Pelosinus fermentans DSM 17108: one gene and its partner. Each later gene encodes a partner of the first gene's protein in a complex. Links are inferred from orthologs where the notes say so. Each region holds a gene or a part of one and is shown on either strand. Other genes may lie near its edges. The genes, in order: uvrB and pcrA.

Region 1 (15,123 bases):
ATTGACAGTCGCTTGCAAGGACATCCCAGCATGAAGAACCTGCCAGGTATCGATATGTCTACCGGTTCATTAGGACAGGGTTTGAGCGCTGCTGCAGGATTGGCACTGGCTGCTCGTCTTGATAATAGTGCAAGCCGCGTTTACACTGTCCTGGGTGATGGCGAGCTGGAGGAAGGTATGGTATGGGAAGCTGCTATGTTTGCTGCCCATTACAAATTAGATAATTTGACTGCTTTTGTAGATTTTAATGGACTGCAAATTGATGGTCCTATTTCCGAAGTATTATCACCATTGCCGATTCCAGAGAAATGGGCTGCTTTCAACTGGCATGTGATTCAAATTGATGGACATGACATACAGGCGATTTATGATGCGATTCAAACTGCTAAAACAATAAAAGGCAAACCAACGATGATTGTTGCCCAAACGATAAAAGGCAAAGGCGTATGTGAAATGGAAAACATTGCTGATTGGCATGGCAAGGCTCCTACCCGTCAACAATGTGATTTGTTCCTGTCCCAATTAAATGAATTAGAAGCACAATAAAAAATAGGCAGGTTCAAACCGACGTTTTGAATCAGCCGCTAAAGAGGTGTAGAGAATGGGTTTAGCAACTCGTGAAGCATATGGAGAAATATTAAAAGAGCTTGGGGGAAAATATGAAAATATTGTTGTGCTAGATGCGGATTTATCCAAATCTACCAAGACAGCTGTATTTGCAAAAGCATTTCCTCAGCGTTTTTTTAACGTAGGAATTGCAGAACAAAATCTAATGGGCGTAGGAGCGGGTTTGGCTGCCGGCGGAAAGATACCTTTTGTATCTACTTTTGCCATGTTTGCTGCTGGCCGGGCTTTTGAACAAATCCGGAATTCGATTTGTTATCCAAAACTGAATGTTAAGATTGCTGCTACTCATGCTGGTTTAACAGTTGGTGAAGATGGAGCTTCCCATCAAGCCATTGAGGATATTTCTCTCATGCGCAGCATTCCGAATATGACAGTGATTGTGCCGGCAGATGCTGAAGAAACCCGGAAAGCGATTACTTTTGCAGCAGAATATGATGGCCCTGTTTATATTCGTCTAGGACGTATGGCAGTTCCCGATTTATTTGCTGCTGATTATACATTCGAGCATGGCAAGGCTGTACAACTTGCAGATGGTAAAGATGTTACTATTATTGCGACTGGCATTATGGTTGGTGCCGCAAATGAAGCTGCTAAGCAATTACAAGATGCAGGTATCAGCGCCAGAGTGCTGAATATCCATACCATTAAGCCAATTGACAAGGAAGCGATCATAAAGGCCGCTGCTGACACAGGCGCCATTGTCACTTGCGAGGAACACAGTATCATTGGCGGCTTAGGCAGTGCTGTTGCGGAAGTACTGGTAGAAAACAGTCCTGTTCCTATGGAACGCATCGGTGTATGTGATACCTTTGGTGAGTCCGGTATACCCAGCGCTCTGTTAAAGAAATACCACTTAACTGCAGAAGATATCGCTGCAGCTGCTAAGAAAGTAATTAGCCGTAAGAAATAAATACCAATACCAATAAAACGCCCCTCGCATGCATACACATGTAGAGGGGCGTTTTATTTTCTAGGGTGTGTCACCTTTTTTATTGTGTATGGAGGGGAAAGGATGAAGGCATGGCGGGTTGTCAGTTTAGGCAGGCGGGTGCTGAGTAAATTAGCCCTTTGTATGATGGGCTTTATTGCCATGCTGAAGATGGGGTCTACAGTAGCGATGGCGGTATCGATGATCATTTCCATTCTGGTATATGCGATGGCTTTTGGACTAAAATTTGCTGTTGGGTTTGTAATCCTACTGCTTTTGCATGAATGGGGGCATTTGGTGGCATCTAAGGTTGTTGGTTTGCCTGTTTCACGTCCTATTTTTATACCTTTTCTTGGTGCTGTTATACGTATTAAGAAATTGCCGTTAAATGCCAAGATGGAAGCCAATGTAGCCATCGGCGGACCTGCCATGGGGACCTTAAGTGCATTGCTCTGTCTGGTATTTTACTTATGGACGGACAGTTTACTAATGCTGGTGCTTTCGTATACAGCTTGTCTTTTAAATTTATTTAATCTGATTCCTTGCGATCCTCTGGATGGAGGACGCATTGCTGTTGCTGTAACCCACCGTCTTTGGTGGCTGGGAAGCCTGATTATTGGCATACTATTCTTGCAGACATATAGTTTTTTCTTATTTATATTCTTTTTGTTTTCCTTATACAGAACCTGGAAGAATGTCGATATTAAAGAGAATTATTCTTATTATCAGCTTACCATGAAACAGCGTTTAGCAGTGGGCTGGTGGTATTTTGGCCTGATTATCGTTCTAGGGGTCACGACGTTATATATTGGGGCAATCTTTCACGGCCAGTAGAGAGATAATAGGAAAATATCATTGAAATGTCATTGCTTCACTACCGTTTGCAAATGACCAAAAGAGCAAATAGAACGATTTAAACCGCAGAGACGCAGAGGACGCTGAGGGGGATTTTTAACCCTATCTATCTTTTCTCTGTGTTCTCTGCGTCTCTGCGGTTCGATTATCGGGCTTTTCTTGATAATGACAGATAGTGGAGCATATTCTTATTTGAGCAGCCTAATTTCTACAATTTACTACTTTGTAAAAGTTGGATGATGAAAATTAATAGCAAAAAAAAGGGATTTAGCTATTAACGTCAAAGATTTAATACTAGAATTGAAATTTTTCTGGTAGTGAGGGAGAGTGACGAAAGTTTGATTCATTTAGATGGTGTTTCTAAAATTTATGACAATGGTTGTGTCGCCCTCTCTGATATTACGCTTGACATTCCAAAAGGTGATTTTGTATTTGTGGTAGGTCCTAGTGGTGCAGGTAAGTCCACCTTTATAAAGTTGATTTTTCGGGAGGAACTTCCGACAAAAGGTAAATTAATTGTCAATGGTCGTAATGTTGGTGAGTTAGAGCCTTCAGAGATACCATATCTGAGGCGTAATTTAGGTATTGTGTTTCAGGATTATAGATTGCTGCCAAATAAAACCGTATATGAGAATGTGGCTTTTGCCATGCAGGTAATCGAGTCATCCCGCCGTGATATTCAAAAGCGGGTATCTCATGTATTGGACTTGGTGGGTTTACGTCATAAAGCTAAGAATTTTCCAGGTGAGTTGTCTGGTGGTGAGCAGCAGCGTATTGCCATTGCTAGGGCGATTGTCAATAATCCCGTGGTGGTCATTGCTGATGAACCTACAGGTAATCTTGATCCGGAGACCTCTTGGGACATTATGAGAATCTTTGAGCGCATTAATCGGGATGGGACAACCATTGTCATGGCTACGCATGATAAAAGCGTAGTGGATGCTATGAAAAAACGAGTTATTGCCATTGAAAAAAGCCGTATTGCTCGGGATCAGGTGAAAGGGGTATACGGCTATGAAGATTAGAACCATGGAATATTTTATTAAAGAAGCTCTTTCTTCTTTGAAACGCAACGGATTAATGAGCTTTGCATCCGTGACTACAGTAGCTTTATCCCTGCTCATTTTGGGGATGTTTCTGGTCATGGTACTTAACTTAAATAATATGGCTTCTGCATTAGAATCACAGGTGCAAATTTCTGTATATTTGCAGGATGGCTTAACGGATCTTGAAATGCGTGAGGTGGGAACCCGCATTACCAAGATTCCAGGCGTTGTGCAAGTGAATTTTGTAGGGAAAGAAGAGGCGATGAGTCGCTTTAAAGAGCGTCTAGGTGAGCAGCAGGGACTGCTGAATGCATTAGGCGAAGCAAACCCTTTACCGAATGCTTTTGAAGTAAAGGTGGACAAGACAGAACGTGTAAAAGCCGCCGCTCAGGCTATGATGCAGTTTAAAGGAGTAGAAAACGCTAAATTTGGTCAGGAAGTAGTCGAGCAGTTATTTGCTTTAACAAAAATGGTACGCATTTTTGGTTTGATTATCATTGTATTTTTGGCCCTGGCCGCTCTGTTTATTATTTCGAACACCATTCGAATTACGGTATTTGCCCGGCGTAAGGAGATTGGCATTATGAAATATGTAGGGGCTACCAATTGGTTTATTCGCTGGCCTTTCTTATTGGAAGGCATGATGTTAGGGTTTGGTGGAGCATTAGTTGCAGTCTTGTTTTTAAACGAAACCTATGGGGTTCTGATCCATCAGGTATATGAATCCTTAGCCTTTCTACCGCTAATTCCCCAATACCCGTTTATTACGAATATTAGTGTAGTGTTATTAGTGACAGGAACAGTAATTGGTGCTTTAGGCAGTACGATATCACTACGTCGCTATATGAGAGTATAGAGGGTAGCAGGAGGGATTGGATGTTTAAAAAGTATTTAGCCATGGGCTTAGCAGCTGTGGTAATGTGCGTGGCGATTGGCCCTGCATTAGCCAATGAGTTGGCAGAACAGCAGCAGCAGGTTCAGCAGCAGATGCAGATTCAGCAGGAGAAAGCTGCTGAGGCCAAACAGAAGGTCAATAGTGTTGCTGATCAATTACATAAAGTGCAGATCCAGCTGGATAACGCCCAGGGAGATTATAATGCGATTCAGGCAAAGCGAAATGCAACGGAAGAATTGATTGCTGTAAATACGGTTGTTTTAGAGAAAGCCGAAAAAAATCTATCTGAGCGCAGTTTAATATTGAATAAACGGATTCGCGATATTTACCAAAATGGTCAGTTAAGTTATTTGGATGTTTTATTTGGCGCCAATGATTTTAGCGATTTTACCACTCGTATGGATCTTTTGAAACGGATCATGGATAAAGATATTGAATTGATTGTAAAAGTGAAAGCAGAACGACAATTGGTGCTGCAAAAGAGAGCTGAATTAGAAAGTGATAAGGCTGCTATTTTACAATTAGAAAAAGCAGCCATTGAAAAGAAAAAAATCATTGAGTCCAGTAAGAAAGAAAGAGAAGCTGTTTTGGCAGCGGCTGTTAATGAACGGGATACAGCAGAACAGTCCTATCAGGAACTTTTAGAAACTTCCCGTAAAATTGAGCAGATGATAAGGCGCAGTCAAGGTGGAAAACAAGGACCTAGCGGCGGAACAGGGGCTCTGATGTGGCCTACAGATGTTACGGAAATTACTTCACCCTATGGCTGGCGTACGCACCCGATTTTTGGCACATCCCTTTATCACAGTGGTATTGATATTGGAGCTGATTATGGGGATTCCGTACGGGCTGCTGATAGTGGAGTGGTGATTTATGCAGATTGGATGGGTGGTTACGGTAAGGCCGTGATCATTGAACATGGAAATGGTATCTCTACGTTATATGGGCATAATTCGGAACTGCTCGTAGTAGAAGGGCAAAGAGTGCGTAAAGGAGAAGTGATTTCTCGCGTAGGTTCAACAGGGTATTCTACCGGACCTCATTTGCATTTTGAAGTCCGTGAAAATGGTTCACCTACCAACCCGATGGGTTATTTGCCCTAAATGTAAATAGCATCACCATAAGGGTACCCGCGGTGGGTGCCCTTATGGAATATTTCATGGAATTTCTACATATATTTAATTATGTGTGTTTTCATAGAGAAGAAAGTAGCGAAATTTGAAAGGGTATTCAAATTTCTAATTTGGAATTGGGGTGTATAGATGAGTCGTCGTAAGATTATCGTATCAGCCATTTTATTAGTTGTCTTTACCTTTACGGTAACAGCTGGCGGATTTTTATATCTGTTAAAGGGAAATTCTTCCGATGTTGTAAGTACCTTAAAGTTTTTCAGGGCCTTGCAGGTTGTGAAAGCCCGCTATGTAGAGCAAGTGGATACAGAGACCTTGGTAGCTGGGGCTGTCAAGGGAATGGTCAGCTCTTTAGGAGATCCCCATTCCATTTATATGGATGCCAAGATGTATAAGGACTTTATGGTAGAAACAGAAGGTTCTTTTGGCGGCGTGGGTATGGTTTTGGGAGTAAAAGATAAGACCTTGACGGTTGTTTCGCCGATTGAAGGCACGCCCAGTGATAAAGCTGGAATCAAAAGCGGAGATCAAATCCTTCAAATTGACGGTAAAGATACGAAAGATATGGCCTTAGATGAAGCCGTCAGTAAAATTCGCGGGCCTGAGGGGACTACTGTCAGTTTAGCCGTTCGTCATGAAAGTGAACCTGTAAAAGAGATTGCTTTGACCCGGTCTAACATCCAAATTAAAACCGTAGCAGGTAAAATGCTTCCCGATAAGATTGGTTATATCCGAATATCCATGTTTAATGACAACACAGGCAATGATTTTGCTCAGAAGTATAAAGAACTGGAAGCAGAAGGTATGAAAAGCATTATTCTTGATCTTCGGGATAATCCAGGCGGCTTATTAGAGGAAAGTGTTAAGGTTGCCAGTAAATTTGTGCCCAAAGGACCCGTTGTTTCTGTTGTTACCCGGGATGGGCATCGAGAGACTCATTCTTCTAATTTAGAGGCGGTTAAATATCCTGTAGCTGTGTTGGTTAACGGTGGCAGCGCCAGTGCCTCAGAGATTGTGTCTGGAGCAATTCAGGATACAGCATCTGGAACGTTAATTGGTACAAAGACATATGGTAAAGGGTCAGTGCAAACCGTGCTTCGCTTAGACAGCGGCGCCATTAAATTGACCATTGCCAAATACTTGACACCAAATGATCGCTCCATAAATGGCATTGGTATTGAACCGGATATAAAAGTGGAAATGGATAAGGATGCAAAGTCAGATGTACAATTAGACAAAGCCATTGACTTTGTAAAAGAAAAGATGGGAAAATAAAGGATCGCGGCTGGCTTTTGCTTAGCCGCTTTTTTCTAAGGGCCAAAAAAGTAATGAACCGCGAAGTCGCGAAGATACACGAAGAACGCGAAGAGGTATATATTTAGTCTTCGCGTCTTCGCGTTTCAAAATGTTTTATTTTTTAGGCCTCGTAATGTTCTTGTTATCAGAATTTGATTAGAGGTGAAGTTATGTTCCCGTGGCAGGAATTAATACGGCTTTCTGTTGGCGGTGTGGTAGCTGCTTTCTTTGAGCCAATATTTTGGATGATCATTGCCTTAGTTGGCTTTCAATACTGGAAACTGCAGAAAAGTCAGCAGCGTATGTTTGGTGTATGCGGCTTTTCTTTGACTCAGCAGATTGCCTTAGCCATTTCTCTGGGGAGTATCGGCGGCATTATGGGAACATTCCTGCTGACGCTGGTAGGCCTCAATGTAGATCAATTGGGCCTTGCGTATATTTGGCCGGTAGCGATACTGCTGATGATGGTCAATATGCGATTTCTATGTTTTGCTTATGCCGGAGGCGTGGTGGCTTTATCTAAAGTATTATTTGGCTGGCCCAATGTTGACGTATCCCAGGTATTAGTATTGGTAGCAGTTCTTCATATCACAGAAAGTATTTTAATCGCGATTAGTGGAATTTATGGCAGTATGCCGATTATTTTAAAGCGTAAAAATGGACAATTAGTCGGGGCCTTTAATCTGCAAAACTTTTGGCCTCTTCCTCTTTTATTAATGTCAGCAGTTGCAGTTCCAGAGTTGAAAGTACCTGAGGGTGTCTTAGACATGCCGGATTGGTGGCCCTTGCTGCCAGTCCAAGGAGTACTGCCGGAGGGACATATTTGGATGTATGCCATGGTATCAGTAGTGGCTGCTTTAGGATATACAGACATTGCAGTAGCCAGTTCACCACAAATGCGCCGCCGTAAATCCGCTTTGCATTTGGGACTTTATAGTATTGTACTGCTTGCCCTCGCTCTGTTGTCGGTTCATTATAAATGGCTGCAGGCAGTGGCGGCGATGGTGTCTTTCTTAGGTCATGAGATGCTGATTCAGATCGACAGCCGCCAGGAGTTAGAGGGACTTCCCCGTTATGTGCCTCCTGCCAAAGGTCTTATGGTATTAGATACGGTAGTGGATACACCTGCACAAAAGGCAGGGATAAAATCAGGCGATATTCTCCTGAAGCTGCATAATCTGACCATTGATACTAAGGAGCAGTTAGCAGAAGCTATTTATTTTGCTCCCCCTGTATTTATAATGGAAATCCTGCGTGACGACCGCAGGATCGAAAAAAAAGTGAAATTTACTCAAAATCATAAAATGTTAGGTGTAATCTTAGTGCCGGAGGGCAATGAATTATATTATGTTCAATTAGCAGAAGATAAATTTTGGCTATGGGAAAAAGCAAAAGGGATATGGGGAAAAAAATAACAAAAAAATGTAATGTTTATTATTAAAGAATTATTATATAATGAATTTACATTCAATCGATTTCATAGAAGTTTGACCGAACGTATGTACTGTGATAAAATTACAGTACATACGTTCTAATGAATATTTGTAAAGACTGGTGATGTTTATGGCAACGGTTCCTAAATTGAATACGGTATATCATGAAGGCGGAATTCCTTTTAAGGTGGAAGCTCCTTTCGTACCAATGGGGGATCAGCCGACTGCAATTCATAAGCTGAAAGATGGTATTGTAGCAGGGCAAAAGGCCCAGGTTCTACTGGGAGCGACGGGGACAGGTAAAACCTTTACCATTGCAAAATTGATTGAAGAAGTGCAAAAGCCGACCTTGGTAATTGCTCATAACAAGACCTTGGCAGCTCAGCTTGCCAGTGAGTTCAAAGAATTCTTTCCTCATAATGCTGTAGAATATTTTGTAAGTTATTATGATTATTATCAGCCAGAGGCGTATATTGCTCATACGGATACCTATATTGAAAAAGATTCTTCTATCAATGATGAAATCGATAAATTGCGTCACTCCGCGACCAGTTCTTTATTTGAGCGCCGTGATGTGATTATTGTAGCCAGCGTATCTTGTATTTATGGCTTAGGATCTCCTGATGAATATCATGGTCTCGTGCTATCTCTCCGCCAAGGACAAGCCAAAGACCGAGATGAAATCTTACGAAAATTAGTAGCGATTCAGTATGAACGCAATGATATTAATTTTGTTCGCGGGAAATTCAGGGTGCGAGGGGATGTAGTCGAAATCTTTCCTGCCGCCTATGGAGAAAGAGCCATACGAGTGGAATTATTTGGTGATGAAATTGAACGAATTTTAGAGATTGATACGCTTACAGGAGAAATCTTGGCAGAGCGCAAACATATTGCTATATATCCTGCATCTCACTATGTAACGTCACGAGAAAATATGCTGCGATCAGTAGCGGATATTGAGGCAGAACTGGAAGTACAGCTGGCGTCATTCAAGGCAAATGGGAAATTGGTAGAAGCCCAGCGATTGGAGCAGCGTACCAAGTATGATCTGGAAATGATGCAGGAAATGGGATATTGTTCGGGAATCGAAAATTATTCCAGACATTTGACGGGACGAAATCCAGGGGATTCCCCTTATACCTTAATTGATTACTTTCCTGAAGATTTTTTAATCGTGATTGACGAATCTCATGTAATGCTGCCCCAGCTTCGTGCCATGTATGCAGGAGATCGGGCTCGTAAAGCATCCTTAATCGAAAATGGCTTTCGTCTGCCATCAGCTTTTGATAATAGGCCCTTGACCTTCTTAGAGTTTACAGAGCGTATTAATCAGATTATCTATGTTTCAGCTACTCCAAGTGCTTATGAGCTGGGGGAAGCCAGCCAAGTCGCGCAGCAGGTGATTCGTCCTACGGGTCTCATCGATCCTGAAGTGGAAGTACGTCCTATTAAGGGGCAAATGGATGATTTGCTTGGTGAAATCAAATTACGGGCTGCTGCAAATGAGAGAGTACTGATTACGACTCTGACGAAAAAAATGGCAGAAAATCTTACAGAATTTCTAAAAGAAATGGGGATTCGCGTACGGTATCTGCATTCCGATATTGTGACCATTGAACGGGGCGAGATTATTCGTGACTTAAGAGCGGGTGTGTTTGATGTACTCATCGGCATCAATCTTTTGCGAGAAGGGTTGGATTTGCCGGAGGTTACATTAGTTGCCATTTTGGATGCGGATAAAGAGGGATTTTTGCGGTCTGATACTTCTTTGATTCAGACCATCGGCAGAGCAGCTCGTAATGTGAATGGCCGGGTTATTATGTATGCTGATGTGATTACCAAATCCATGGCACGAGCCATGGAAGAAACGGATCGCCGCCGAGATATCCAGATGGCGTATAACGAGGAATATGGCATTACTCCCACCACCATTCAAAAACGGGTTAAAGAGCTGATTGAAACGACAAAAGTGGCTGAAAGCCCTGAACTGTATCGAACAGACCGCTTAGGCAATATGAGCCAGAGTGAAATGTTAGATCTGATCGGCAATCTGGAAAAGGAAATGCGCCTCGCCTCCAAGCAACTGGAATTCGAACGCGCCGCCGAACTCAGAGATATGATCGTAGAACTAAAAGGCAGGGTAGGGAAGGTAGTAAAAGAGAAATCTCCAAAGAGCAAGAAGAGTAAAAAATGATTAAACGCGAAGACGCGAAACCGCTATCACGGTACACGAAGGGACACGAAAAGTTTTCATTAATATTATTTCTTCGTAAAATCTTCGTGCCTTCGTGTTTCAGCTTTTTTTACATCATATGGGACTTATAGATTAGAGTCAGAAAGGAATATACCAATGAAAGAAAAGATTGTTATTAAGGGTGCAAGGCAGCACAATTTGAAAAATATTGATATTGAGATTCCCCGTAATGAGCTGGTTGTCATTACAGGGTTAAGCGGGTCAGGTAAGTCTTCTTTGGCCTTTGATACCATTTATGCGGAAGGGCAGCGGCGTTATGTGGAATCCTTGTCTGCTTATGCCCGTCAGTTTTTGGGGCAGATGGACAAGCCGGATGTGGATTATATTGAGGGGCTGTCTCCTGCCATTTCCATTGATCAGAAAACAACCAGCCGTAATCCTCGTTCCACAGTTGGGACAGTAACAGAAATCTATGACTATTTGCGTCTGCTGTTTGCCAGAGCAGGCCGTCCTCATTGTCCGAAATGCGGTAAGCCCATTACCCAGCAAACCATCGAACAGATGGTTGATCAGTTGGTGGCTTTGCCTGAGGGGACTCGTCTGATGCTTATTGCCGGAGTCATACGAGGAAAAAAAGGCGAACATCAAAAAGTGCTGGAAGATATTCGTAAGAATGGATATGTCCGGGTACGAGTTGATGGGGAAATTCGTGATGTGGCAGATGAAATCAAGTTAGAAAAAAATAAAAAGCACACCATCGAAGTGGTAGTAGATCGGATTGTCCTGCGAGAAGGAATCAATCAGCGGCTGGCGGATTCTCTGGAGACAGCTCTCACCTTGGGAGAAGGCGTGGTAAATGTGGATGTCGTAGGAGATCAGGAACGAATCTTCAGCCAGAATTTTGCTTGTATCGAATGCGGTATTAGTCTGCCTGAAATTGCTCCCCGGATGTTTTCCTTCAATAGCCCTTTTGGTGCGTGCCCGGATTGTACCGGCTTAGGAAACAATATGGAAGTGGACCGCTCTTTAATTGTCCCTGATACTAGCAAGGCTCTTATTGATGGCGCCATCACTCCTTTGAGTAAAAACATAAATTCCTATTTTATGTGCCAGTTAGAAGCAGTACTGGATAAATATAATTACTCTTTACATGACACCTGGGAAAACTTATCTTCACAAGTGCAAGAAATTATTATGACAGGTTCAGGTGTAGAACAGTTTGATTTTGAATATGATAACATGTATGGGGAAACAAAAACCTATCACGCTGTTTTTGAAGGTGTGATCCCGTTATTAAATCGTCGGTACCGGGAAACGGTATCTGATTGGTCCCGGGAAGATATTGAAGAATATATGAGTTCTAAACCCTGCCCCACGTGTAAGGGAGCCAGATTAAAGCCCGAAACCTTGTCGGTTAAGGTTGGCGGTAAAAATATCTATGAGGTAACGGCGGGAACCATTGCAGAAACCCAGGATTTCTTTTCTAATTTAGATTTAACAAATAGGGAGAAAGCCATTGCTCACCAAATTCTAAAAGAGATTCACGCTCGTTTGGGATTTTTGCTGAATGTGGGATTAGATTATTTGACTCTCAGCCGGGCCGCAGGAACCTTATCAGGGGGAGAAGCCCAGCGCATACGGCTGGCTACTCAGATTGGCTCCGGGCTGGTAGGGGTACTGTATATACTGGATGAACCAAGCATTGGCTTGCATCAGCGGGATAACAACCGTCTGTTAACGACCTTAAAGCATTTACGGGATGTAGGCAATAGCCTGCTGGTAGTTGAGCATGATGAAGATACCATGTATGAAGCCGATCACATTATTGATATTGGTCCGGCTGCTGGCGCTCATGGCGGACAAGTGGTAGTTCAAGGAACCGTAGAAGAGATCAAGGCTTGCCCAGAGTCCATCACAGGTCAGTATTTGAAGGGGAGCAAGTATATCCCGGTACCTGCTGTGCGGCGTAAACCCAATGGAAAATGGCTGGAAGTAGTGGGAGCGAAAGAAAACAATCTGAAAAAATTAACAGTAAAATTTCCTTTAGGTGTGTTTACTGCTGTGACAGGTGTATCTGGCTCAGGCAAGAGTACTCTGGTAAATGAGATTTTATACAAAGGGCTGGCAGGACGGGTATATCGAGGTACAAAGACTCGGCCTGGTGCTCATGATGATATTCGTGGTGTAGAATATATTGATAAAATTATTGAGATCGATCAGTCGCCCATCGGTCGTACCCCTCGCTCCAATCCAGCTACGTACACAGGCTTGTTTGATGTTATTCGCGAAGTATTCAGCCAAACCCAGGAAGCAAAAATGCGGGGATATAAGCCTGGACGTTTCAGCTTTAATGTAAAAGGCGGACGATGCGAGGCCTGCCGCGGTGATGGGATTATTAAGATCGAAATGCATTTTTTACCTGACGTATATGTTCCTTGTGAAGTGTGTAAAGGGGCTCGCTATAATCGGGAAACCCTAGAGGTTCGTTATAAAGGGAAGAGTATTTCTCAGGTTCTGGATATGGTAGTGGACGAAGGAGTAGAATTCTTCCAAAACCTGCCTAAACTTCAGCGTAAACTGCAAATTCTGCAGGACGTTGGTTTAGGATATATTAAATTAGGACAACCTGCTACGACTCTTTCTGGAGGAGAAGCCCAGCGGATTAAATTGGCAACGGAATTGGCAAGACGCAGTACAGGTAAGACGCTCTATATTCTTGATGAGCCTACTACCGGTCTGCATACGGCTGATATTCACCGTCTGCTTATCGTGCTGCAGCGTTTGGTCGATGGAGGAGACACCGTTGTAGTGATTGAGCATAATCTGGATGTCATTAAGACTGCGGATTATGTAATTGACCTAGGACCAGAAGGCGGCAGCCGCGGTGGTACCATTGTTGCCAAAGGAACTCCGGAAGACATCGTAAAGGTCAAGGCTTCCTACACAGGACAATTTCTAGCGCCAATTCTGGAAAGAGGAATACGGGAGTAAGGTGTAAGAAAAAAACGCTCGTTTTTACGAGGAAAAGCAAAAACTTTTTGAAACGCGAAGATGCGAAGGTAATGAATATTACGAAATTTGTCATTGCGAGCATAGCGAAGCAATCCTTTACTTGTTAAGAGATTGCTTCACTCCGTTCGCAATGACAAAAGAAAAGTTAGTTATTCTTCGTGTCTTCGCGTTTCAATTGTTTTATTTTAATTTTTCAAATAAAAAAAGAGTAGGCATATTGCCTACCCTTGGGAATAGTATTTTTTATTTTCATTGTCAATTTCACATTCTGCTTCTTGAATGGGAGTCATACGTTTGTAAACAAATTGAGTATCAATATTGCCGCTGCAGAAATGAGGGTTATTTAAGATTTCCTGTTGAAAACTAATATTGGTTTTAATACCAGAAATGCGGTATTCCGCCAAGGCTCTGCGCATAATTTTAATGGCATCCCCTCTGGTGCGTCCATGGGCAATGACTTTTGCAACCATGGAATCATAATGGGGCTGCACTGTCATACCAGCGCATACACCGCTGTCTACTCGAACCCTTGGGCCGCCTGCTTCATGGTAAAAGTCAATGTGACCAGGGGAAGGAATAAAACACTGTTCTGGATCTTCGGCGTTAATACGGCATTCAATGGCATGACCGATAAACAAAATGTCTTCTTGCTTTTTGTTTAAAGGTTCACCTGCAGCAATCCGGATTTGTCGGCGGACTAAATCAATACCTGTAACCATTTCTGTTACAGCATGTTCTACTTGAATACGAGGATTAATTTCCATGAAATAGAACTTGCCTGTTTTCACGTCCAATAAGAATTCTACTGTTCCTACATTGGTATAATAAATGCTTTTGGCGGCACGGATAGCCATTGCTCCAACGGTGGTACGCATTTCAGGGGTTAAGGCACTGGATGGGGATTCTTCGAGTACCTTTTGATTGCGGCGCTGTATGGAACATTCCCGTTCACCTACGTGAAGGACATTGCCATAGGTATCCGCCATGATTTGTACTTCTATGTGTCGTGCTTCAGAAATATAAGTTTCCAGGTAAAACGGGCTGCGTGTTACATCAACCTTGTTTAAGGCACTGATCAGTTCTAATTGGTTGTTGGCAACATACATCGATTTGCCGCCGCCGCCAGATACTGGTTTTAAAATGACTGGATAGCCAATTTCACCGGCTAAATTACAGGCATGTTCATTATTGACAATCGGTTCACTACCTATTGTCATAGGCAGACCAGCTGCCTTCATAGCCGCACGAGCTGCATCTTTATTTCCCACCTGGCGGATGATTTCGGCACTAGGTCCGATAAAGATCAAGCCTGCTTTCGTAACTTTCTCAGCAAAATCAGCATTCTCTGACAAAAAGCCGTATCCTGGATGAATGGCTTCTGATTTTGAAGCTTTAGCGGCCATAATGATCGCATCCATATTTAGGTAACTTTTCATTGCATCTGCAGGTCCGATATTATACGCATAGTCGGCCAGTTGGACATGTAGGGCTTCGGCATCAACATCTGAATATACAGCGACTGTTTCAATATCTAGTTCCTGACAGGCTCGAATGATTCTAACGGCAATTTCACCACGATTGGCGATGAGTATTCTTTTGAACATTAATAGCGACCTCCCATTTGCAAATATCAAGAGAAATAGTTTGAACGTTAATGGACTTAATTATAGTATATAACATTTAAGTCGACAATGAGTTTATTGCATG
Region 2 (15,096 bases), 2.2 Mb from region 1 along the record:
TTGAGGTAGAGTGTTTTTTGTTTTGAAATTTCCAAGTATGTAAGAGAAGATTGGTAAGAATTGCTTTCTGTTGGTAAAGGTTAATAAATGAGGTAGTTCGTCCTGAAAGGTTGATGTTGAGGTTTGTCTTTAAGTGAAACTTAATGTAAGGATGGTTGCTTTTTGAGAGAAGGTTAAAAACCTTCTCTCTTTATTTTTTAAAAGATATTTCTGGTTGTCACGGAAGTTAAATATAAGCGCTTATCAAAGAGTATAACAAATGTTCACCACCGTTTTCATGAATTTTATTGGTACAAATACAATATGAATGCTTGACAGTTATACCTAATTTCAGGTAATATATATGCAAGCACGATAATGATAATTGGTATCATTTCTTGAAAGGGAGAGAACAATATGAGCAAGGTTCTGAGTGAGTTTTTGCCAGGGGAAAAAGGGACCGTTAAAAAAGTAACAGGCAATAGTATGATCAAACGACGCATTATTGATATGGGTGTTGTAGCAGGTGCTGTAATCGAAGTCCAGAAATATGCACCTTTGGGAGATCCTATGGAAGTCAAAGTAAAAGGCTTTAATCTTTCTTTACGAAAAAAAGAAGCTGAAATGATAGAAATGGAAACGGCTTAAGCAAAGGAGTGATTTCAACATGCCATTAGTATTTGCTAGAGTAGGTCAAAAATGCATAATCAGAAAATTTTCCTGTTCTTGTGAGATACGTATGCGCATGGTGAACATGGGGCTCTTTCCCGGATGTCCTATAGAAATATTGAATTCAATGAATGGGACCCTGCTGCTGAAAGTAGGTAGTGCTAGGGTGATGTTAGAAAAATGTTTAGCTCATCAAATTCACGTGAGTTAATATACATTTACAGGTGATAATGAGAATTAATTCCTAACAGTTTAGTGTTTGATTGAAAGGGGCATGAGGATGACAAGAAAAAAAATAACGGCTGCGTTAGTTGGCAATCCGAATTCAGGTAAAACGACGATCTTTAATAATGTGACTGGGGGACGCCAGCATGTAGGTAATTATCCTGGTGTTACGGTTGAGAAAAAAGAAGGCTATAAGAATTTAGGCGATAAAGAATTTGCAATTATAGATTTACCAGGAACTTATAGCTTAACCGCATATTCACAAGAAGAAGTTGTAACACGCAATTTTATTGTAAATGATAAGCCCGATGTGGTAATTGATATTCTGGATGCATCTAATTTGGAAAGGAATTTGTATTTAGCCATACAACTTTTAGAACTAGAACATCCTTTATTATTAGCATTAAACATGGTGGATGTAGCTGAAGATATAGGGGTAAAAATTAATGATTCTAAACTTTCTCAGTGTTTAAATGGTACTCCCGTTGTACGTACGATAGGTGTACGCAATGAAGGAACCGATGCAATGCTGCTGGCTGCCGCAGAAGCCAGCGATAATAAACAAAGTAATGGTTTTAAGCTTGATTATGGAAGTGATGTCGAAGAGGCGATTAAAAAATTAGAACCTTTATTGGTAGCCTTACATAATGAAATCAAATTTCCTGTGCGGTGGTTAGCTTTAAAACTGTTAGAAAATGATGCGAATATAAAACAATCTCTTGCAAAACTATCGAATTCTGATTCTGTTGTTAATGAATGTGATAAAATCAGGATTGAATTGAGTCATAAAATCGGTGAAGATGTTGAATTGTTTGTTGCCGGCCAACGTTATCAATTTGTAGGAAAGGTATACCAACAAATTGCAGATGTCAGAGATGCACATGCGATAACAACTTCAGATAAAATCGATAAAGTTCTAACAAATCGATTGTTTGGATTGCCAATCTTTTTTGGTTTGATGTGGGTTGTTTTTAATTTAGTATTTACCATTGGTGATGTCCCTTCCGGGTGGATTGAAGACGCATTTGGCAAGCTTGGTGAATTGATAGGAAGTGTTATGTCGGATGGTCCTTTAAAATCCTTGGTGGTTGATGGTATCATCGGAGGTGTAGGTGGAGTTCTGACCTTCGTACCAGGCATTATACTATTGTTTTTAGCGATTTCTATTTTGGAAGATACGGGATATATGGCTAGAGCAGCTTTTATTATGGATAGAATGATGCGTAAGTTCGGTTTGCATGGTAAGTCCTTTATTCCTTTATTGTTGGGATTCGGTTGTAGTGTACCGGCAATTATGGGCTCTAGGATGCTGGAGAATCCTAGAGATCGAATGATTACCATATTGGTTTCTCCTCTTATGAGCTGTAGTGCAAAGTTACCAGTGTATACCGTTTTAATAGCTGCTTTTTTTGATCCGAGTGTTGCTGGTAATGTATTATTTTCAATTTACATTTTAGGAATTGTACTGTTGATGATTATGGCGAGTATTTTTCGAAAAACCTTGTTCAAGGGTGAAAGTGAACCTTTTGTTATGGAATTACCACCATACCGTGTGCCTACGCTTAAAAGTATAATCCTTCATATGTGGGAACGCAGCTCTTTGTATTTGAAAAAAGCAGGAACGATAATTTTAGCAGCATCGATATTAATGTGGTTCTTGACTAATTATCCTAGTGAGGTAGAATATAGTAAAGACTATGATGCTTTAGCAGTACAAGCTGAAGAAACATATACTCGACAAGTTGGCGAAGATGTATTAGCACCGCTAAATATTGAAGATATTGAACAAAATGAACAACTTACAGCTTTAGTGGGTGAAATTCAAGACGCTAATGCAGAATTTGATGAAGCTGCAGCAGAATTAGAAGAAGATAGTGCAGAGTATGCAGAGCTTGAAACTGCAAAAACAGAAAAAATGCAACAATTTGAAACCGATAACCCAGAGTTATATGCCAGTGCTGCAAAGTATGTTGAGCTTACTGCTTCTTTGGAAGAAGAAAAGACTCATTTGGAAAATGAACAAACGGGTGAAAAACTTGAAAAAAGTTATTCGGGGCAATTGGGAAAATTTGTTGAACCTGTCATACAGCCTCTTGGCTTTGACTGGCGAGTTGGTGTTAGTCTTGTTGCCGGAGTTACAGCTAAAGAAGTGGTCTTAAGTACGATGGGAACCATTTATAGTTTAGGAGAGACAGATGAAAATTCTAAATCTCTAAAACATGCACTAGCACAAGATCCTAATTTAAATCCACTGGTCGCTTACAGTCTAATGGTATTTGTACTAATCTACTCTCCGTGTTTAGCTGCTCTTGCAGTAATGAAGAGAGAAACCAATTCATGGAAATGGCCGGCATTTAGCTTGGTTTATGGGACAGCTTTGGCTTGGGTTGTGACATTTATTGTATACCAAGGTGGTAAATTATTAGGCTTTGGCAGTTAGTTTAACAATTAATATTGGTTTGTTGGTTTGCACTAGTTCACTTAGTGCAAACCCAAACCTTATCAATATAAACTTAGTTTAAGTAATGCTAAAAGGAGGAATTTGAGATGGAAAACCTGATACTATATAGCATTGGTGCAGTGGCATTAGGTTATTTTGCTTTAACTGTGTGGAAAAAAGTAACAGGAAAAGGAGGATCATGTTGCAGTTCTGAGAGTTGTAACGACTGTGAATGTACAGATAAGAATAATGATGAAAAATAGGTAAAGGGATGAAGATAGCTTTTAGGCTAACTTTATTTTTTAAACAATTAATGAGAATGATAATCAATAACAAGTAACGAATAAATAATAAAATGAAAAGGGGATATTAATATGTCTATTGTTGTAATTGGAGCCGATTATTTAGGAATTATTGAAAAGAATCTGTATTCGTTAGGGGTAACTAAATTGACTCATATTGATGGAAGGCGAGTCTCAAATCAAAATAAAATAAGCATCCCTAAAAAAACCCAGTTTGTATTAGTCTTAACTGATTATGTGAATCACAATACTGCTAAGATGGTAAAAGCCGTTGCTAAAGCGCAGGATGTACCGTTGGTGTTTGCCAAACGTTCTTGGGGGTCTGTTGAAGAAAAATTAGTTTCTGCAGGTGTGATGAATTAATCAGCATTATTATTTTTACAAGGTGGAATGGATATGTGTTGGAAAGAATTTTTGCAAGTTCAAGGTAGTAAGAATGATGCTGACTTTTTCTTTAAGTGGCTGGCGGTTGAATTAGCACCGACAATTTACGGTGAAAAACCAGGTACATTGCTTAATCTAATGGATTCCTCCAAAATCTTTATGAAGACAATGTGGCTTCAATATGGTGAAGCGTTATTAGCAAATGGTAATGTGGAGTGGCTGGTACTTAAAAATGAGCCCCATAGCATGAAAATACTTTTTTATCGTGTAGATTTATTAAACAGTTATGTTAATGATGAAGAAAATCGACGCTTTTTAGAAAGATTCGGTTATCATACAAGCATGAGTTTAGAAGATCTTCTGCTATATTTTAAAGGACGCTTTCAATCGATGTGCCCCCACGAAATGGGAATTTTATTGGGAATACCTTTGAAAGATGTTATGGGGTTTATGGGCATGGGTAAAGAAGGTCATACCTGTCAGGGTATGTGGAAAGTATATGGTGATCCTGAAACCTCACTGGGTATCATGCAGCGGATGGAAGAGATGAAAAGTCAAGTTGCTGGTTGGATGATGCAAGGTTACAAAGTGACTGATGTGTTGTGCGGTCCTTATTCGCAAACGGCTTAAATCTCTTCTCATTCCCCAGTTTAGTGAAAGTTCTATGGTAAAAGGAGTTTTTGATTATAAAGAATATTTTTATCTTTACATTATAGTAAGAATAAAGTTATAATCTGTAAGTCGATATTAGGGCTTTATTCTTACTATAATTGAGGTTTTTATTTAATAATGATGATGCTATGTGAAAAGAAATCAGCTATGAAAGCTGGTTTTTTATTGGTTTTAGTCTTTTTAGGTTTATCATTTGTACATGTTGTAGGAGTCAGTCGCCTGACGCCTGAATCGATTCGTAATGTAATAGTATCTTTTGGTTGGTGGGGACCTGTAATGTACGTTTTTATGTACAGTATCAGACCCTTGCTTTTATTTCCTGCTATTATTCTCACGTTAGCTGGCGGTTTAGCTTTTGGCCCTTGGTGGGGTACTATTTATGTTGTAGTTGGTGGAGTACTAGGTGCATGTTTGTGCTTTGGAATAGCTCGCTTATTAGGGCGTAAAAAAATGCAAAAATACCTAAGTAAATTTTCGTATTTACAGATATTTGAGAGCAAGATGGCGGCTAATGGTTTTCGTACCATGTTATTTATGCGAATTGTACCTATTTTCCCTTATGATCCAGTCAGTTACTTAGCTGGATTATCTAAAATTCGTTTTCGTGACTATGTTTTGGCCACGACTCTTGGGATGATTCCTGGTGCCTTTGCCTATAATGTTTTAGGGTATTCTCTTTTGGATATATTTTCTTCCACCTTTTTATTTGGAATCGCCTTGGCAGCTCTTGTTTTTTTTACTCCGCTGGCCTATCATTTACTTAATAAAAATAGAAGGGTTTGACTTTTGGGCAAACCCTTCTATTTTTATTAATAACTTGCCTATTCAATTTTCAATAAATAAGGTAAAATATAAAGTGGAAAAATTGTAGCAGTATAAGAAATAGCACTGGAGGACTTATCATGACAGAACTTTCTAAACCGACTTATGTTGTCGGGCATCGCAATCCAGATACAGATTCCATATGCTCGGCAATTGGTTATGCTTATTTTCAGCAAGTTAGAGGGGTAAATGCTGTAGCGGCCAGAGTTGGAAAAATAAATAGCGAAACAAAGTTTGTTTTAGAAACGCTAGGGTTTGTTCCGCCCGAACTGATTACGGATTTATATCCGAGAGTTAAAGACATTATGCAGTCAGAAGTAGTAACGGCGGGTCCTAAAGATACATTGCGGGATTTGGGGCGCATTATGAGACAACATAAGGTGAAATCAGTGCCTGTTGTAGATGAAAAGCGTTTCATGACGGGTGTTGTTACCGTAGGTGATTTAGCGAATTTATATTTTGATGAATTGCAAATGCAGGATTTAAGCCAAGCTGGTGTAGATTTTACTGGTGTGTTAAAGGCTTTAGAAGGTAGTCTGCTCTGCGGAGATAACTTAGAACGTAAAGTAGCAGGCAGAGTGCATATTGCAGCTGGAAGCCACAGTTTAATACAAAAATTTGTTAGTGCGAATGATATTGTATTGGTAGGGGACCGCAAGAATGCACAATTAACCTGTTTAGATTGTGGTATTTCCTGCCTGGTAGTTACAGGCAATGTTAAGGTGGATGAAGAAGTAATTCAAAAAGCAGCCAGATTAGGTGTTTTGGTTATTGAATCGGCTCATGATACCTACACTTGTGCCCGTTTAATAAACCAAAGTATTCCGTTAGAAATGGTCATGCGCAAAGAAGTAATTACCTTTAAACCTACAGATTTAGTTACTGATATAAAAAAAATAGTCGCTGATACGAATTACCGGGTATATCCAGTTGTAGAAAATGGAAAATTAGTCGGAGCCATTCATCGTGATAAATTGATTGTGCAGGAGCGGACAAAAGTAATTCTTGTAGATCATAATGAAAGCGGGCAGGCTGTTGAAGGGATTGAAGAAGCCCAAATTATAGAGATCATTGACCATCACCGCTTAGGCGGCTTGCAAACGAGTGAACCGATCTTTATCCGGCATGAGCCTGTTGGCTGCACAGCTACAATTGTTGCCAACATGTACTGGCATCGTAATATAACCATACCCTCAAATATTGCAGGTTTATTATTAGCGGCTATTTTATCTGATACGGTTTTATTTAAATCACCAACCTGCACTGACAAGGATCAACGAACTGCTAAGCAATTAGCAGAACTTGCCCAGCTAGATGTTCATGGGTTTGGAATGAGTATATTAAAAGCAGGAGCTAGTATTAAGGGAATGTCAACTGCTGATATTATTGCCAATGACATTAAGGAATTTCAGATTGGCGATTATCGGATGACGATTGGACAAATATCTGTTATGGATGCTGATGAAGTTCTATCGATAAAAGAAGAATTGCAGCAGAGTATGGAAGCACTGCGTCAGAAGGAAAACTATGATATGGTTTTATTAATGGTTACAGATATTTTGAATGAGGGCACTCATTTAGTATACATTGGGCAGCCTGTAAGTTTGTTAAAGCAAGCCTTTGGCAGCGAGGGTAAGGAGCGAGTTCTGTACCTCCCGGGCGTTATGTCGCGAAAGAAGCAGATTATTCCACCCATGTCAGAAGCCGCAAGAATATAGTTCAGCGGTTTGGCTATAAATAGATTATAGAAGAGCTTAAAATGCTCTATATAATCTATTTTTTTATAATTAACAGGAACTATCACAATTTTGCCGAATTAATTAAGGTTATTAAAACTCAAAAGTTGTGTTACTACGGAGGAAACTATGCAAAATATTATCGCTGGCTTAAATCCCATGCAAAGAGAAGCGGTTTTACATACCAATGGACCACTACTCATTATGGCGGGTGCAGGATCTGGTAAGACCAAGGTATTAACTTGCCGCATTGCCTATCTTTTGGAACAAGGTGTAGCGCCTTATAATATTTTAGCCATTACCTTTACGAATAAAGCTGCTGCAGAAATGAAAGAGCGCGTGCATACTATGGTCGGTGCTCAATCCAAAGATATTTGGCTTAGTACGTTTCATGCTTTTTGTGCTAAATTACTGCGTATGGAGATTAGCGGAATGGCTGGTTATAAAAGTAATTTTGTAATTTATGATACTTCCGATACCCAGTCTCTCGTTAAAAGTTGTTTAAAACAATTAAATCTGGATGATAAGCAGTTTCAGCCAAGCAGTGTTTTAGCTGCCATATCCAATGCTAAGAATGCCTTACAAGATGAACAGCAATTCACATCCTTATCCAGTAATTTTCATGAACAAAAAATAGCAGAAATCTATCAGTTATACCAACAGAAATTACGTACTAACAATGCCTTGGATTTTGATGATCTGCTCATGTTATCGGTGAGGCTCTTACAGAATAATGAAGAGGTTTTGGCAAAATACCAACGTAAATTTCACTATATTATGATTGATGAATACCAAGATACAAATAGAGCCCAATATTTGTTGGCAGGTATGCTGGCGGATAAGCATCGCAATCTTTGTGTTGTAGGTGATGCGGATCAGAGTATTTATGGTTGGCGGGGAGCGGATATTCGTAATATTTTAGATTTTGAAAAAGATTATCCAGAAGCCAAAATGATTACCTTAGAGCAAAATTATCGTTCGACTCAGGTGATTTTAGATGCTGCCAATGCTGTAATTGAGCACAATAGCTCCCGGAAACCGAAGGAATTGTGGACGCAAAATCCTCAAGGTGAACTGATTACTCACTATTTAGCTCACCATGAGAAGGATGAAGCCCAGTTCATTGGGGATACTATTACTAAGCTAAATACAGTGTATCGTACGTCTTATGGTGACGTTGCAATATTATATCGCACCAATACCCAGTCTAGGGCGATTGAAGAAGCTTTCATGCAGGCTGGTATTCCTTATGTGATTGTAGGAGGATTAAAATTCTATGACCGTAAGGAGATCAAAGATATCTTAGCTTATTTGCGAGTTATTTTTAATCCGGCAGATAGTGTCAGTCTTTTGCGAATTATCAACGTGCCTAGGAGGGGACTTGGAGATACTACGATTAGCCGCTTAACAGCTTATGCTGCAGAGAATAATATGACATTGTTTGATGTGGTGAGTAATCCTGAATTAGTACCAGGACTTACTGCAAGAGCAAAAGCTCCGTTAGAATTTTTGGCGGAACTGATTTTTAACTTAATGGCTCAAGTACATTCCTTGTCTGTTGTAGAATTAGTGAACAAAGTAATGCATGACTCTGGTTATGTAGAGGAGTTGCAAAAGAGCACTGATTTGCAAGATGAAAATAGGCTGGACAATTTAAAAGAGTTTCTAAGTGTTGCAAAGGAGTTTGCCAAGAGTGACGGGGAAGAAACTTTAGAACGGTTCTTAGAGCAGGTTGCTTTGGTTGCTGATATTGATAATGCTGAAATATCAGAGGCCCGTGTTACACTTATGACACTGCACTCTGCAAAAGGATTGGAATTTCCAGTCGTTTTTATGGCTGGTATGGAAGAAGGGCTTTTCCCTCATTCACGCACATTAATGAATGAAGAAGAAATTGAAGAAGAACGGCGAATTTGCTATGTAGGTATTACAAGAGCCCGCCGCAAATTATATATGACCAATGCCCGCATGCGCACCATTTATGGCAGGACGCAAATGTTTCCTTTATCCCGGTTCTTGAGCGAAATTCCGAGTGCCATGGTGGAAAAATATTCAGGCAGGCAAAATCATTATGGTTTTGCCAGTAATGGAAGTAAGGCGACCATCAATCCACCTGCTTCAAGTTCCACCGTTGTACAAAGTCCCCTGCGAGCTCCTATTGTGAAAGCTCATCCTCAAAAAGAGCAAAGCCGTGGTACTTGGAAAGTCGCTGATAAGGCTCAGCATACAAAGTGGGGAGTTGGTACTGTCATTGAGGTGAAGGGGAGCGGAGACAGCCAGGAGCTTAAAATTGCGTTTCCGGGCCTTGGCATCAAACTTGTCGTTGCGAATATGGCGCCGATTACCAAAGTGTAATAGAGAAGGAATAGTAAGCCTTGGGCTGTATGTTAGTGCAGCTGGTATAAAAGAAAGATACTTTGTGACAATATAAGAAAGCTGCAGTCTATGCTGCAGCTTTCCTGATTCTAATTTGGGAGTGATAGCAAAGCCGTGGAAAAAAAGCTAGATGATATACAGGAAATTCAAAACAAAATCATCCAGTTGCGTGAACAACTCCATTATCACAACTATCGTTACTATGTTCTTGATGATCCTGAAATGGGGGATGGAGAATTTGATCTGTTAATGCGCAGTTTAATCGAGCTGGAATCATCTTATCCCCAACTGATCACGGCGGATTCTCCTACCCAGCGAGTGGGCGGCATGGTTGCAGGCGGTTTTAAGCGTGTAAATCATGCTACACCCATGCGCAGTTTAGGAAACTGCTTTGCTGCAGATGAATTATTAGCTTTTCATAATCGAGTGCAAAATGGTCTGGGAGAAGAGCAGGATATTGAATATGTAGTAGAACTAAAGATTGATGGTTTAGCAATTAATTTAATCTATGAAAACGGTCATTTGGTAAGTGGTGTTACCCGGGGCGATGGTACCCAGGGAGAAGACGTGACTACGAATATTCGAACCATTAAATCAATACCGTTAATGCTGCGTGGTGATCATGCTGGAATTCCTTCTTTTCTGGAGGTGCGTGGTGAAATTTATATGCCCCGTAAGGAATTTGAGCGTTTAAATCATGAACGAGAAGAAGCAGGCGAAGCATTATTAGCAAATCCGCGTAATGCTGCTGCAGGGTCTTTGCGCCAGCTTGACCCGAAAGTGACAGCTAATCGAGCCTTAGATGTTTTTGTATACGGTATTGGTACTTATACAGGTATTGAATTAACTACACATGGACAGGTGCTAGGATATCTCAGTCAGCTAGGATTAAAAACCAACCCTCATTATCAGATATTTAATCAGATCGAAGATGTGATTGCTTACTGTACGGGTTTTGCTGAAAAGCGTCATGAACTTCCTTATGAGATTGATGGGATGGTCATAAAGGTAAATGATTTAAGCAGTCAGCAAATCTTAGGTTATACAGCTAAAGACCCAAGATGGGCGATTGCTTATAAATTTCCAGCGGAACAAGCGATTACTGTGGTAGAAGATATTTTTGTCGGGCTTGGCCGGACGGGAGTTTTGACGCCAACAGCAATTCTTCGCCCTGTAAGAGTAGCCGGTTCTACCGTTAGCCGAGCGACCTTACATAATCAAGACTATATAGAAGAAAAAGATATTCGTATTGGAGATACGGTAATTATTCATAAAGCAGGAGAAGTCATTCCGAAAGTTGTTGCAGTGGTAAAGGAGAAACGTACTGGAGGGGAGATCCCCTTTGTTATGCCAGAGGAATGTCCTGAATGCAAAGGTAAAGTAATAAGGCAAGAGGGGGAGTCTGCTCACAAGTGTACAAATCCCCATTGTCCTGCACTTTTTCGGGAAGGCTTAATTCACTTTGTATCTCGTGATGCTATGAATATTGATGGCTTGGGGCCAGCAGTATTAAATGCCTTAGTGGATACTGGCCTTGTTAAAGATGTGGCAGACTTGTATCGATTAGAAATGGAACAAGTCCTTACAGTACCACGAATGGGTAAGAAGTCAGCAGAAAATCTGCTCACTGCTATTGAAAACAGCAAACAGGCAGGCTTGTCCAGATTGTTATTTGCTTTAGGCATTCGTCACGTTGGCGTAAAAGCTGCCGGAATCGTAGCAAAGCGTTATGGTAATATGGAGGATATAAAGCAAGCTTCAGTAGAAGAACTGCTGGAGCTGGATGAAGTAGGCACTAAAATTGCAGAAAGCATCGTTGCATATTTTGCTGCTGAAGAAAATTTGGAACTGGTTGCTAGACTTGAAACTGCTGGGTTAAATATGACAGAAGAAAAGCAAATAATTACGGAAAATCAGCTTTTCTCAGGGAAAACGTTTGTATTAACAGGAACCTTAGATAAAATGAGTCGTAATCAGGCCGCTGACATGATTCAAAAATTAGGTGGTAAAGTATCCGGATCAGTTAGTAAAAAAACGAATTATGTAGTTGCTGGTACAGAAGCAGGCAGTAAACTTGATAAAGCTCAGGAGTTAGGAATAGAAGTGCTAGAGGAAGAAGATTTTCTAAAAATGGTTGGGAATGTTGAATAATTTAAAAATAGTGAAAAGGAATATTAGGACTTTTTGGAGAATTGCATTAGAATAAAAGTTACGTAAATTGTTCTAATGATTTTTCAAGTGAAAAGGAGTCAAAGAATATGCCTATAAAAATCCCCAATAATTTGCCAGCTGTAAATATTCTTGAGAAAGAAAATATTTTTACAATGGATGAAGATCGTGCCTATGCGCAAGATATACGCCCACTTCGAATATTATTATTAAATTTGATGCCGACGAAAATTGTTACAGAGACACAATTACTCCGGTTATTGGGGAATTCACCCCTGCAGGTAGAATTTGATTTCATCTACACAGCGACCTATGAACCTAAAAATACACCTCATGAACATCTCGTTAAGTTCTATGAGACTTTTGCTGATGTGAAAGATCGTAAGTATGATGGCATGATCATTACTGGTGCGCCAGTGGAAAAAATGCCTTATGAGGAAGTTGTCTATTGGAGTGAGTTGTGTGAAATTATGGATTGGAGTAGAAAGAATGTCTACTCTACCCTACATATTTGCTGGGGAGCTCAAGCTGCTTTGTATCATTATTACGGTATTCCTAAACATGACTTACCTCAAAAATTATTTGGTGTGTTTCCTCACACTGTAAATATGAAAGAAAAAATGTTATTTCGGGGCTTTGATGAAGTTTTTTATGTTCCTCATTCCAGACATACAGATATAAAAAAAGAAGATGTGGAGAAGGTGCCCCAATTATCCATCCTGTCTGAGTCAGAAGAGGCGGGTGTTTATGCAGTCATTGACAAAACCTATCGGCATTTATTTATTACGGGTCATGCTGAATATGATGTATTAACTCTTAAAACAGAATATGATCGTGATGTGGCAGAAGGGTTGCCTATTAATATTCCAGTCAATTATTATCCCAATGATGATCCTCAAAAAACACCAATCGTGCGTTGGCGCAGTGCAGCCAATTTACTGTTTTCCAATTGGCTTAATTATTATGTATATCAAGGAACTCCTTTTGATTTGAATCGCTTAAGTGAAGATGAATTGCGTGGTATTGATGGGGATGGGATTTAACTAAAACACTTTCTAGTTATTTGTCAGCTGTGGAGTAATGTAGAGGCTGTATTCCATGATGAATGGAATACAGCCTCTACTTTTTCATAGGAGCCATTTATAGTATGACTACCATCGTATTTCTATTTTATAATCGTTATTGTACCTTCTTTGCGCGGGGCAGGAGTTGGTTTTTCGCCGGCATTGTAGCCAAATGCTCCGGAAGCAACGATTGAATAGCCCTCAGGAATACCTAATTCCCTATTTAAGGATCGTCCTTCTTCAATATCAAACAAAGAGCGTAGAGAGTGAATCCAAACAGATCCTATGTCCAAAGCATGGGCAGCGAGAAATAAATTTCCTAATGCAAGGCTGCCATTATGTTGTGGAGCAATTGCTTTTTCATTACCAGAAACAATAATTAATGTTGGTGCATGGTAAAAGGGGCTAAAATTTTCGGCTTTGGCTCGTTCTGCAAAATCTGGGTTTCCTGAATTAAAAAAAATTGTCCGAAGGACTTCGTTGATTTTTCCTAGCAAATCCTTGTTTTGTATTACAGTAAAGTGCCAGGATTGTTCATTTCGGGCGCTGGGAGCAAATTGGCCTGCTTCGAGAATTACCGCTAATTCACTGTCCTTAATCTGCTCTTGTTTGAAGTTTCTAATGCTCCTGCGCTGCAAGATTGCCTTTACAATTTCACTCATGTTGTTGTCCTCCTACTGTTTTTATATTAACAAGTTACATAGCAATTCTCTTTGGGATATGCAGCTTGTTTAATATGAATCCGAAAGTCTTATCTTTTTCCTACCTGCACAACTGATACATTTTAGCAAAAAAAATTGAAGGCTAAGTATATTATATCAATATACTTAGCCTTCAGCTTTTCCCGATCAGCTATAGGGTATTTTGCTATTTACGAAAGTGATTGAACTAATAGTACTACAGACCAATTCTGCTGTCAAGGTTCATTTAAAAATGTAATGATACAATTGCATTGCCATTGACAACGTAATTTATACGTGCTAATATCATGTTAAATAAAGATAATTGTATCTATAGCGTGATTAAAGCAAGCTGATTGGCAAAAAGCTGAAGGCCTGGCAGAGTTATTTCTGTGCAGGCTTTTTTATTATTTCCATGTGAGGTTGCTAAAATGACAGTATGTAAATAGTATATAGTGACCGATCAGTAGGAAACTGAAGGCAAGAATTGATTCTAGCGTATGTAGAATCAGTTTTTGCCTTTTTGTTTTTAGTATGTCAGGTAAAAAGATGAAATGAGGTGCGAGAGATGGCCGTTTTGAGTCTTCGTGATGAAATGACACCGAAGGAACGTCTGGAAGCAGTATTGAAAGGAAGACCCTATGATCGGGTGCCTTGTGGAGTAGTGATTCATAATCAGGCGGGAAAAGTAGCAGGAATTCCTCATTGGGAATGCTATTTTTCAAGCGAAAAAACAGCGCAGACTCAAATTGCCGCTCACAACATATTGGGTGCTGAAGCAGTGGCAGCTGGACCAGGTTTACCGGGCATTGCTGAGGCTGTAGGCAGTATCGTGTATTATCCGAAAGAGGAGAATACTCCTTATATTACGGAGGTGGCGGTGAAACAGCCAGCAGATTTGGATAAACTGAAAATCCCCAATCCGTGGCTCGATGGGAGGCTGCCCATACATTTAGGGGCTTTACAAATTTTAGTTGACCGTCTGGGTGACTCTGTTCCGGTGACTAGTAATGTAGCCGGTCCCTTTACTACAGCAGCTAATATAAGAGGAACAGAGGCTTTTTTGCGGGAGCTATATCGGAATCCGGAATTTGCACATCGGTTGTTGCAGTTTTCTTTAGAGAGTACGATTGCCTATGTGAAAGAGGCTGCTAAGTTGGGAGCTAAAGTAAGTATCGCTGACCCCACTGCTTCACCGACATTAATCAGTCCAAAACAATTTCGTGAGTTTGCTTTTCCCTATTTACAAAAGCTTACAACGACGATTAAAGATTTGACTGGCAGTGCTCCATCCCTGCATATTTGTGGCAATACTACGAAGATCTGGCAGGATATGGTCGCCACTGGTGCCGGTATATTGAGCTTGGACGATACGATTGATTTGGCTGCTGCTAAGAAAGCAGTTGGTGAACAGGTTACCCTGTTTGGCAATGTCAAACCCACAGCAACCATGTACCTGGGAACTCCAAAAGACGTACGGCAGGATGCTAAAGAGTGTCTGGCAAAAGGTTATGATAATCCCAAAGGTTATATATTGTCTTTAGGGTGCGGGCTGCCGATGGGTGCTCCAGTGGAAAA

The links.
Region 2: the proteins of uvrB (region 1) and pcrA are in contact, whole or in part, in a crystal structure (PDB 7EGT), measured with the Thermus thermophilus proteins. The link is inferred for Pelosinus fermentans DSM 17108 from one-to-one orthologs. Residues at the interface, in WP_096411307.1 of Thermus thermophilus: Glu23, Leu25, Arg26, Asp27, Gly28, Glu29, Arg30, Phe31, Arg55, Glu326, Asp327, Phe328, Glu379, Ser382, Gln383, His398, Gly400, Arg401; in WP_096412145.1 of Thermus thermophilus: His654, Arg656, Phe657, Gln666, Asp668, Glu669, Lys680, Arg681, Leu682, Ser683, Lys685, Tyr686, Ala687.

The regions. Positions count from the first base shown.
Region 1 is NZ_AKVN02000001.1:986,471-1,001,593, forward strand. The notes cover bases 7,899-10,872. They hold uvrB (excinuclease ABC subunit UvrB), read left to right. Parts: upstream 7,899-8,340; coding sequence 8,341-10,404; downstream 10,405-10,872. Other genes in these bases: FR7_RS04585 (PDZ domain-containing protein), read left to right, coding at 7,899-8,192; uvrA (excinuclease ABC subunit UvrA), read left to right, coding at 10,561-10,872. In the rest of the region: FR7_RS04550 (transketolase), read left to right, coding at 1-546; FR7_RS04555 (transketolase family protein), read left to right, coding at 602-1,537; FR7_RS04560 (site-2 protease family protein), read left to right, coding at 1,640-2,389; cell division ATP-binding protein FtsE, read left to right, coding at 2,749-3,435; permease-like cell division protein FtsX, read left to right, coding at 3,425-4,312; FR7_RS04575 (murein hydrolase activator EnvC family protein), read left to right, coding at 4,333-5,454; FR7_RS04580 (S41 family peptidase), read left to right, coding at 5,614-6,756; more of FR7_RS04585, read left to right, coding at 6,948-7,898; more of uvrA, read left to right, coding at 10,873-13,395; FR7_RS04600 (acetyl-CoA carboxylase biotin carboxylase subunit), read right to left, coding at 13,638-15,020. UniProt on the Escherichia coli protein: The UvrABC repair system catalyzes the recognition and processing of DNA lesions. A damage recognition complex composed of 2 UvrA and 2 UvrB subunits scans DNA for abnormalities.
Region 2 is NZ_AKVN02000001.1:3,192,612-3,207,707, reverse strand. Bases 7,025-9,971 are described here. They hold pcrA (DNA helicase PcrA), read left to right. Parts: upstream 7,025-7,358; coding sequence 7,359-9,584; downstream 9,585-9,971. Other genes in these bases: ligA (NAD-dependent DNA ligase LigA), read left to right, coding at 9,720-9,971; FR7_RS14760 (putative manganese-dependent inorganic diphosphatase), read left to right, coding at 7,025-7,211. Also shown: FR7_RS14790 (FeoA family protein), read left to right, coding at 397-627; FR7_RS14785 (FeoA family protein), read left to right, coding at 647-859; feoB (ferrous iron transport protein B), read left to right, coding at 929-3,313; FR7_RS23925 (hypothetical protein), read left to right, coding at 3,421-3,576; FR7_RS14775 (DUF2325 domain-containing protein), read left to right, coding at 3,688-3,978; FR7_RS14770 (DUF3793 family protein), read left to right, coding at 4,012-4,629; FR7_RS14765 (TVP38/TMEM64 family protein), read left to right, coding at 4,789-5,454; more of FR7_RS14760, read left to right, coding at 5,574-7,024; more of ligA, read left to right, coding at 9,972-11,756; homoserine O-acetyltransferase MetA, read left to right, coding at 11,864-12,817; FR7_RS14740 (nitroreductase family protein), read right to left, coding at 12,940-13,500; FR7_RS14735 (uroporphyrinogen decarboxylase family protein), read left to right, coding at 14,087-15,096. UniProt on the Escherichia coli protein: A helicase with DNA-dependent ATPase activity. Unwinds DNA duplexes with 3'-5' polarity. Translocates on single-stranded DNA with 3'-5' polarity. Initiates unwinding more efficiently from a nicked substrate than double-stranded DNA.